Regions from separate parts of the Pseudomonas leptonychotis genome, predicted to be linked through region 3. Evidence: predicted binding sites of a transcription regulator. Region 3 holds the regulator's gene; each other region holds the start of a gene.

The links. The regulator FliA, encoded in region 3, starts transcription of late flagellar genes. The targets are predictions, from matches to a motif close to CTAAAGTTTNNNNNNNNNNNGCCGNTAA.
Region 1: the regulator FliA is predicted to act here: its motif matches at 1,092-1,119, upstream of D8779_RS20895 (flagellin N-terminal helical domain-containing protein).
Region 2: the regulator FliA is predicted to act here: its motif matches at 1,337-1,364, upstream of D8779_RS12720 (methyl-accepting chemotaxis protein).
Region 4: the regulator FliA is predicted to act here: its motif matches at 1,197-1,224, upstream of flgM (flagellar biosynthesis anti-sigma factor FlgM).

Annotation. Positions count from the first base shown of each region.
Region 1 is NZ_RFLV01000001.1:492,156-494,355, reverse strand. Features, by position in the region: gene xseA (exodeoxyribonuclease VII large subunit) at 1-1,033, opposite strand, end outside; gene D8779_RS20895 (flagellin N-terminal helical domain-containing protein) at 1,180-2,200, shown strand, end outside.
Region 2 is NZ_RFLV01000002.1:458,965-461,164, reverse strand. Features, by position in the region: gene D8779_RS12720 (methyl-accepting chemotaxis protein) at 1-1,306, opposite strand, end outside; gene acnA (aconitate hydratase AcnA) at 1,445-2,200, opposite strand, start outside.
Region 3 is NZ_RFLV01000006.1:111,273-113,472, reverse strand. Features, by position in the region: gene fleN (flagellar synthesis regulator FleN) at 1-743, shown strand, start outside; gene fliA (RNA polymerase sigma factor FliA) at 740-1,486, shown strand; gene D8779_RS19685 (chemotaxis response regulator CheY) at 1,584-1,958, shown strand; gene D8779_RS19680 (protein phosphatase CheZ) at 1,978-2,200, shown strand, end outside.
Region 4 is NZ_RFLV01000001.1:338,449-340,648, reverse strand. Features, by position in the region: gene D8779_RS01525 (flagellar brake protein) at 1-180, opposite strand, end outside; gene D8779_RS01520 (flagella synthesis protein FlgN) at 261-728, opposite strand; gene flgM (flagellar biosynthesis anti-sigma factor FlgM) at 814-1,158, opposite strand; gene flgA (flagellar basal body P-ring formation chaperone FlgA) at 1,314-2,072, opposite strand; gene D8779_RS01505 (chemotaxis protein CheV) at 2,146-2,200, shown strand, end outside.

The sequences.
Region 1 (2,200 bases), on a different contig from region 3:
TCAGGCGTTCGCGGCGGTTCTTCAGCTGACGTTCAAAGGCACGGCTGAGGCGCATTTCCAAGTCATCCACGCGCTGGGCGTGCTGACGCAAGCGTTCGCCGGGATGGCGCAAGCGTCGCTGCAAGCCGTCCAGGCGCATACGCTCGCGCTCCAGGCGGTGTTGCATGCGCAGGTTCAGGCGGCGCTTAAGGTTATGCAGGCGTTGCACCAGCTCACTGCTGTCAGGCGCCAGCAGTTCAGCAGCGGCTGAGGGTGTTGGTGCACGCACGTCGGCGACAAAATCGGCGATAGAAACATCAGTTTCGTGGCCGACGGCGCTGACGATGGGCGTAATGCACGCAGCAATGGCACGGGCCACCGGCTCTTCGTTAAAGCACCAGAGGTCTTCTAGCGAGCCACCGCCACGGGCCAGGATCAGCGCATCGAAGCCTTTCGCATCGGCTATGCCAAGCGCGCGGACGATTTGCGCGGTGGCGTCGCGGCCCTGCACGGCAGTCGGGATCAGGGTCAGCTCGACCTGCGGCGCGCGACGGCGGAACACGCTGATGATGTCGCGGATTACTGCGCCAGTCGGCGAGCTAATAATGCCGATGCGTTTCGGGTGGGGCGGCAGGGCGACTTTTTGCTCGGCTGAGAACAAGCCTTCAGCGCTGAGTTTCTCCTTCAGTGCCTCGAAGGCTAGACGTAAAGCGCCATCGCCGGCCGGCTCGACCGCATCGAGAATCAGCTGGTAATCGCCGCGCCCTTCAAACAGTGAAACCTTGCCGCGCACCTTCACCGCCAGGCCATCACGCAAGGCCTGGCGCACCTTGGCGGCGTTTTGCCGGAACAACGCGCAGCGCACCTGGGCCTGGCTGTCTTTAAGGGTGAAGTAAATATGCCCGGACGCCGGCTTGGCCAGGTTGGAAATTTCCCCCTCGACCCAAATACCGCCGAATACATCCTCCAGCAGCAGGCGCGCGCGGTTGTTCAGCTGGCTGACGCTGAGCACCTCGCGGTCGAGGTTCAAGCGTTGGAAGGGGTCTTTGATCATGGTCGGCATCATACGTCCATGGCGGCATAAGCCAAAGGCAGGCCGTTGCGAAATAGCACTAAAGAAAGTTGCTTCAGGGCCGAAAGATTCGTATCAACCAGTCCGTCACTCGGTCTGGCAGCTGCACGGCTTGATCGGATAGCAGTATGGCCTTAACCGTCAACACCAACGTTGCCTCGCTTAATACTCAGCGCAACCTGAATGCCTCGTCGAAAGGCCTGGATATCTCGTTGCAACGGCTGTCCACCGGCTTTCGCATCAATAGCGCCAAGGATGATGCCGCGGGTCTGCAAATCAGCAACCGACTCACCAGCCAGATCAATGGCTTGGGCGTGGCTACGCGCAACGCCAATGACGGTATCTCGCTGGCGCAAACCGTTGAGGGCGCGTTGCAGCAGTCCACCAGCATTTTGCAGCGCATGCGCGACTTGGCCTTGCAGTCGGCAAACGGTTCTAACGGCGCCAGCGAGCGTGCCGCCCTGCAGGGTGAGGTATCGCAACTGCAGCAGGAGCTGGATCGGGTCGCGCAGACCACCAGCTTTGCCGGGCGCAAGGTGCTCGATGGCAGTTTTGGTTCGCAAACCTTTCAGGTGGGCGCCAATGCGTATGAAGGCATCAACGTGTCGATTGGTTCTGCGGCGACCGATCGTATTGGTGCACAGCGTTACGACAGCAGTGGGGCTGCGGTGGTGGGCGGCGCATTAGGTTTTGTTGAGCTAAGCACGCCGGGCGGTACGGCTGGTTATGGCGGCGCCAGCGGTACTATTGTGGGTAAATTGGGTACGGCAGACTTTACCTATGCGGCGGGTGCGGCGGGTACGGCTTCGGTGCCGGGTACTGTGGTTTCAGGGCCTGGGGCGATCATCACGAATACTGTCCCAACCACTGCCCCTGGAACAGTTAGCGGTTTGCTGGTGCGAGTCAATGGAGGGCCCTTGCTAGATCTTGGGACTTTTGATCCTGATGGCGGTGTTGGTGGTTTTAACGTTAATGTGCTTGCAGACAGGATCAATAACGCAGCGGGAGCTTTTTCTGTGACCGCCAATGGCCCAAATCAATTGCAGCTTAATGTTGCAACTAGCATCCAGTTTGAGCTGGCCCCCGGTGCAGATGCCGCCAACATTACGGCGCTGACCGGTTTTAGTGCCGGGGTGCTCGGCACTGCCG
Region 2 (2,200 bases), on a different contig from region 3:
CCCCTTCATCGGCCTGTTTGCGGCCGATCTCCATGGTCATGACCGCCTCTTCGGCAGTGCGCTGCAGCTTGGCAATCAGTTGGTGGATCTGCCCGGTGGATTCGGCTGTACGCTGCGCCAATGAGCGCACCTCATCAGCCACGACAGCAAAACCACGGCCCATTTCACCTGCCCGTGCGGCTTCGATGGCGGCGTTGAGTGCCAGCAGGTTGGTCTGGTCGGCAATGCCTTTGATCACATCGACCACGCCACCAATCTCATTGCTGTCGTGGGCCAGGCGCGTCACTGTTTCACCGGTATCACCCACCGATTGCGACAGGCGTTGGATGGCCAGGCGGGTTTCACTGGCAATCGTGCGGCCGGCGCTGGTCAGGCGGTTGGCGTCTTGGGTGGCGATGGCGGTACGCGCCACATTGCTCGCCACTTCCAGGGTGGTGGCCGCCATTTCGTTGATGGCGGTGGCCACCTGGTCGGTTTCGCTGCGTTGGCGCTCAAGCCCGGCTGAGCTGTTGTGCGCCAGGGTATTGGCCTGTTTGGCTTGCTGGGTGAGTTGCTCAGCGGTGTCTTGCAGGCGGGTTAGGCAGGTTTTCAGACGCGCTTCTTGGCTGAGAATGGACATTTCCAGGCGGCCCTGAGCGCCGCGGCTGTCGGTGTACATCTGTGCAATTAGCGGGTCTGAGGTGGTTTGGTCAGCCAGGCGCAGCAAGCGTTTTAGGCCACGTTGTTGCCAGTTCAGGCCGAGCAGGCCAAGCGGTACAGACAAACCGGCGGCCAAGGCAAAGCCCCAGCTGGAGTCGAGCCAGGCGCCAAGCAGAAAGCCAATTTGGCTGATCAGAATAAACGGCAGCCAATTTTGCAGGATCGGCAACCAGTGATCGCTGCTCGGCACGGCCGCTTTACCGCTGTTGATGCGCTGGTAAAGCGCCTCGGCACGGCGTACTTGTTCGGCGCTGGGTTTGACCCGCACGGACTCGTAGCCAATCACCTGATTGTTTTCCGTCACTGGGGTGACGTAGGCGTTGACCCAGTAGTGGTCACCGCTTTTGCAGCGGTTTTTAACAATCCCCATCCATGGCCGGCCTTTCTTCAGCGTGTTCCACATATGTTGGAACACCGCCGCCGGTACATCCGGATGGCGCACCAGGTTGTGTGGCGCACGAATCAGCTCATCGCGAGTAAACCCGCTGATCTCAACAAAAGCGTCGTTGCAGTAGGTGATTTGACCTTTGGTGTCGGTGGTGGAGATCAGTCGTTGTTGTCCAGGAAAGCTGCGTTCGCGTTGGGTAATCGGCTGGTTATTGCGCATGGCTGAAGTAATCCTTTAATCGATGCCACATGATCGGCCATTGCCGTCAGAAGTTGAATAAATAATGCCGCAGGTATCAGCTGCGGCATTATGTCCGGGTTGATCGAGAGGCCCTCTAACGCAGGGGATACAGAGCGCTTACTTGGCAGCGATCAACTGGCGCAGCACATAGTGCAGGATGCCGCCGGCTTTGAAGTACTCGACCTCGTTCAGCGTATCGATGCGGCACAGCACTTCAACGCTGTCGCGGCTGTTGTCTTCGCGCAGAACCTCCAGGGTCAGGGGCATCGAGGGATGCAGCTCCACGCCGTCGAGCCCCGCGATGGTAATCGTTTCCTTGCCTGTGAGTTTCAGGCTGGTGCGGCTTTCTCCGGGTTTGAATTGCAACGGTAATACGCCCATGCCGACCAGGTTGGAACGGTGGATGCGTTCAAAGCTTTCGGCGATGACCGCCTTGATGCCCAGCAAGTTGGTGCCCTTGGCGGCCCAGTCGCGGCTGGAGCCGGTGCCGTATTCCTTACCGGCGATTACCACCAGCGGGGTGCCTGCTTCCTGATAACGCATGGCCGCCTCATAGATCGACAACTGCTCACCGCTTGGAACGTGCAGAGTGTTGCCGCCTTCCTCGCCCCCGAGCATCTCGTTGCGGATGCGGATATTGGCGAAGGTGCCGCGCATCATCACATGATGGTTGCCGCGCCGTGAGCCGTAGGAGTTGAAGTCGACTGGTTCGACGCCTTGCTCGCGCAGGTAGCGTCCCGCGGGGCTGTCGGCCTTGATGTTGCCAGCCGGGGAGATGTGGTCGGTGGTCACCGAATCGCCAAGCAGGGCGAGAATACGCGCCTGGTGCACATCGCCAATATGCGGCGGCTCATCAGCGATGCCTTCAAAGAA
Region 3 (2,200 bases):
CCTTGGCTGACCTGGGGCGTCGCGTCATGCTGATGGACGCTGACCTTGGCTTGGCCAACGTCGATGTGTTGCTGGGTCTGAGCGCCAAACGCACGTTAGAAGATGTCATCAGTGGCGAGTGCGAGCTGCGTGAAGTGTTACTGCAGGGGCCGGGCGGCATTCGTATCGTGCCAGCCGCGTCTGGTATTCAGAGCATGGTGCAGCTCTCGCCCATGCAGCATGCTGGTTTAATCCAGGCCTTCAGCGATATCAGTGACAACCTCGATGTGCTGATCATCGACACTGCAGCCGGTATTGGTGATGGCGTCGTCAGCTTCGTGCGTGCCGCCCAGGAAGTCCTGGTGGTGGTCTGCGATGAGCCCACCTCCATCACCGACGCCTACGCCCTGATCAAACTGCTAAACCGCGATCACGGCATGAATCGTTTCCGGGTTTTGGCCAATATGGCCCACAGCCCGCAGGAAGGTCGTAACCTCTTTGCTAAGCTGACTAAAGTCACTGACCGTTTTCTTGACGTTGCCTTGCAGTATGTTGGTGCAGTGCCGTATGACGAGTCAGTACGCAAGGCCGTGCAGAAGCAGCGCGCGGTTTACGAGGCCTTCCCGCGTTCGAAGTGCGCGCTGGCGTTCAAAGCGATAGCCCAGAAAGTCGATGCCTGGCCGTTACCGGCCAACCCGCGCGGTCATTTGGAGTTTTTCGTTGAGCGCCTGGTGCAGCAACCGATCGCAGACACGGCTATATGACATCAGCCTCTGGATTCCGTATGTATAGCAAGGCGCAGGCGCAGGATTCCCAGCACCAGTTGATCGAGCGCTATGCGCCCTTGGTCAAACGCATTGCCTATCACCTGTTGGCGCGTTTGCCGGCCAATGTTCAGGTCGACGATTTAATCCAGGCCGGGATGATCGGTCTGCTCGAAGCGTCAAAAAAATACGACTCCAGTAAAGGTGCCAGTTTCGAGACATTCGCCGGTATTCGCATCCGCGGTTCCATGCTCGATGAGGTGCGCAAAGGCGACTGGGCGCCGCGTTCTGTGCATCGCAATAGCCGTATGGTCAGTGACGCGATTAGAAAAATAGAGGCCATAACCGGCAGAGACGCTAAAGATCAAGAGGTTGCGGCCGAACTCCAATTGAGTCTCGAGGATTACTACGGCATTCTTGGCGATACTTTAGGCAGCCGCCTGTTCAGCTTTGACGACCTTTTGCAGGACGGCGAGCACGGCGGGCTGAATGAAGACGCTGGCAGCAACCACCTCGAACCTTCTCGTGATCTGGAAGATGAACGCTTTCAGGTGGCCTTGGCCGATGCCATCGCCAACCTGCCAGAGCGCGAGCGTCTGGTGTTAGCGCTATATTACGATGAAGAATTGAACCTTAAAGAGATCGGCGCAGTGTTGGGGGTTAGCGAATCGCGCGTAAGCCAACTACACAGTCAGTGTGCCGCTCGTTTACGCGCTCGTTTGGGCGAGTGGCGCGCACATTGAACGGCATTCGCTAACGTTGGGCCGGTTTCACGATTAAAGGCGCACACAGGTTGCTGGGTGCGTTTGGGACTGTACGGAGGTCGACTTGGACAAGAACATGAAAATCCTCATCGTTGATGACTTTTCAACGATGCGACGGATCATCAAGAACCTCCTGCGTGACTTGGGGTTCACCAACACTGCGGAAGCCGATGATGGCGTCACCGCACTGCCCATGCTGCAAAGCGGCAGTTTCGATTTTCTGGTGACTGACTGGAATATGCCAGGCATGACCGGTATCGATCTGCTGCGCGCGGTGCGTGCAGATGAGCGCCTGAAAACGCTGCCGGTATTGATGGTGACGGCAGAAGCCAAGCGCGATCAGATCATCGAAGCAGCTCAGGCGGGGGTTAACGGTTATGTCGTAAAGCCGTTTACTGCCCAAGTGCTGAAAGAAAAGATTGAAAAGATCTTCGAGCGAGTCAACGGCTGATGTTTGCCATGAGGGTGCTATGGAACATAAAGATTCCGTTCAGGGTGACCTTGAGTCGACTCTGAAACACAACGCTCGCCAACTGGTAGACAGCCTGGAACAAGGCAACTTTGGTGAAGCAGTCGGCTTGATTCATGAGCTAAACAAAGCGCGTGACCGGGGCCTGTATCACGAAGTTGGCAAGCTGACCCGTGAGCTGCACAACGCTATCGTCAATTTCCAACTCGACCCTCGTGTGCCTC
Region 4 (2,200 bases), on a different contig from region 3:
GTTTTTATCGCGATCAGCCTCGATCACGTAACTCTGGAAGCGCTGATTGCGTTCGTGGAAGGTGATGATCAGTGGGTCGTGGTCTTGTTGCAGTTGGCGCAGGTTGGCAACTATTTCCAGGGGTGCCTTAAGCACCTTGGGGGGTTGCGGGCCATCTTCCTGGCTAAAGGGGCTGGACACAGTCCGTAACTCTCCGAGCAAATGCAATGGCACTAGCATACTGGCTATATGACAGTATGTCCCCTGTGCCTTTTAAAGGTTTAGGCCTGGCTGAGCGGGCGCTGGTGGCCGATTCTAGCGGCACTGCCGCGGCTGTCATAGAGGCTGGGTGTGTCATTGCCGCGCAGAATGCCGAGCATACTGTTGGCTGAGGCCTGGCTGGAGCGGATTAATCGACCGTTGCGCAGGTTGGCTGCCTGGCAGCGTTCTAATAGAGCATTGAGCTGATCGCCACGCTCAAGCAACAGTTCGCCGTGACTGGATTGTGCTGCAAGTGCTTGCAAGCCGGCGCGGTCGGCGCTGAGGCTGAGGCCGGTGAGCAGCTGGCTGCGTTCCTTGCCGTGCTGGTCGAGTTGCGCTAACAACGGCAGTTTTTCCGTGAGAATACTCTGCAGGTGAGGCAGGTCACGGTCACTGAGGGCTTTGAATTCGGTGTCGATCAATTCAAGCAATTTCTCGGCGGTGCCGATATCGTTGCTGAACAGTTCAAGCAGGGCGGTGTCGTGCATGGCGGGCTCTTCGGGGTAACAAACGCTTCAGCACATGGCATGAAGTGTCTATTGGGCGGCCAATTACCCCAGCGTAGCCCGATGACTAGCGCTGGGATTCGAAATTAAGCAGTTTGCTGGCGACGCGCTGGCTATCAACTTGGTAGCTGCCGTCATCAATCGCCTGTTTCAGTTGGGCAACACGTTCTTTATTGACGCTAGGCTGATCGCGCAGTTTTTCACTGACTTTTTGCAGCTGTTGGGCTTCGCGGCTCAGTTGCACCGGTTCACCGCTTTTGCCGGCTTGCTGGGCCTGGGCGGCGGTGCTGGGTACGTTGCCAGGTTGTTTGTTGCCGATGGCTTCATTCTGACCACCTGCTTGTGCACTGCCGGTACGCCCCGAGTTGGCTGGCGTTGCGGCATTGTTGAGCCGGTTGATGTCGATGACCATGATGCAAAACCTCGAACAGTGTTTGGACGCTTGCCTGGTTGTCGGCCTTACCCTGGAAAACTTTAGGGCAAAAAATGTGCGCCCGATAACAGTCTAAACGCAGTGTGGGTAATCGTCAGCTCACTGAGTGCACAAAGTTAAAACAAGAATCATGCCTACATTGCCACCTCAACCTGTCCAGGCCCGACTACACGGGCCCTGATCACGCGATTGGAGCGTTGATTGCGTACGCTGATCTGCTTGCCAAGCGTGCCGTCCGACAAGGCTTCGCCTGGCATACGCACGCTGATGCCCCCGCTGCGTGCACTGATAACCACATAATCACCTTTGCGTATCGCTTCGGCTAATTGAACATGGTTCGGCGCAAGAACCTGGTCGGGTAGCAGCGAGCGCGTCAATTTTTTGCCAAGTGCCTGTCGGAGTGCCGTTAGATAGCCCTGATTGAGTAGCCCAACATCACGTTCGGCCAGCACGATATCCATTTCTGTCAGTAGATTGTCGCGTTTGAGCGGACGATTGGCGATCACCACCTCACGGTACAAACGCACTTGCCCAGGCACGAACACCGTCCACGGTGCATCCCCTTCGCAGCGTACGCGCAAGGTCACGCGACCAATGGGCTCGGCAGGGCTTTCCAAAGTGGTGGTCAGTGGTTGTGCACACAATGGCAGGCGCAGGCGAGGGTCGAGCCGATTGATTTGAACCTCATGGCGGCCAGCTATGTTGCTACGCTGTAAATAATCACTCACCGTTTGCTCAAGAAAAACTTCCCCAGCGCCGATAAGTTGTTCGGGTCGTGTGAAGTCGGCTGTTGCCATTGCGCTATAGCCGAGTGCCAGCAAAGCGGGTACAACTGCCAGCCAGTAGCGGCATTTTGCCAGTGAGCGTCGGTTAGTTGTCGTTTCAATGTTCATATGGGTTAGATAGCAAGGCGCGTGCCGCCTGCTACGCTGACAGCAATCTGTTACTCAAATAAGGAGTTTGGGTATGGCCGGTGTGATGGATTCGGTTAACCAGCGAACTCAGTTGGTTGGACAGAATC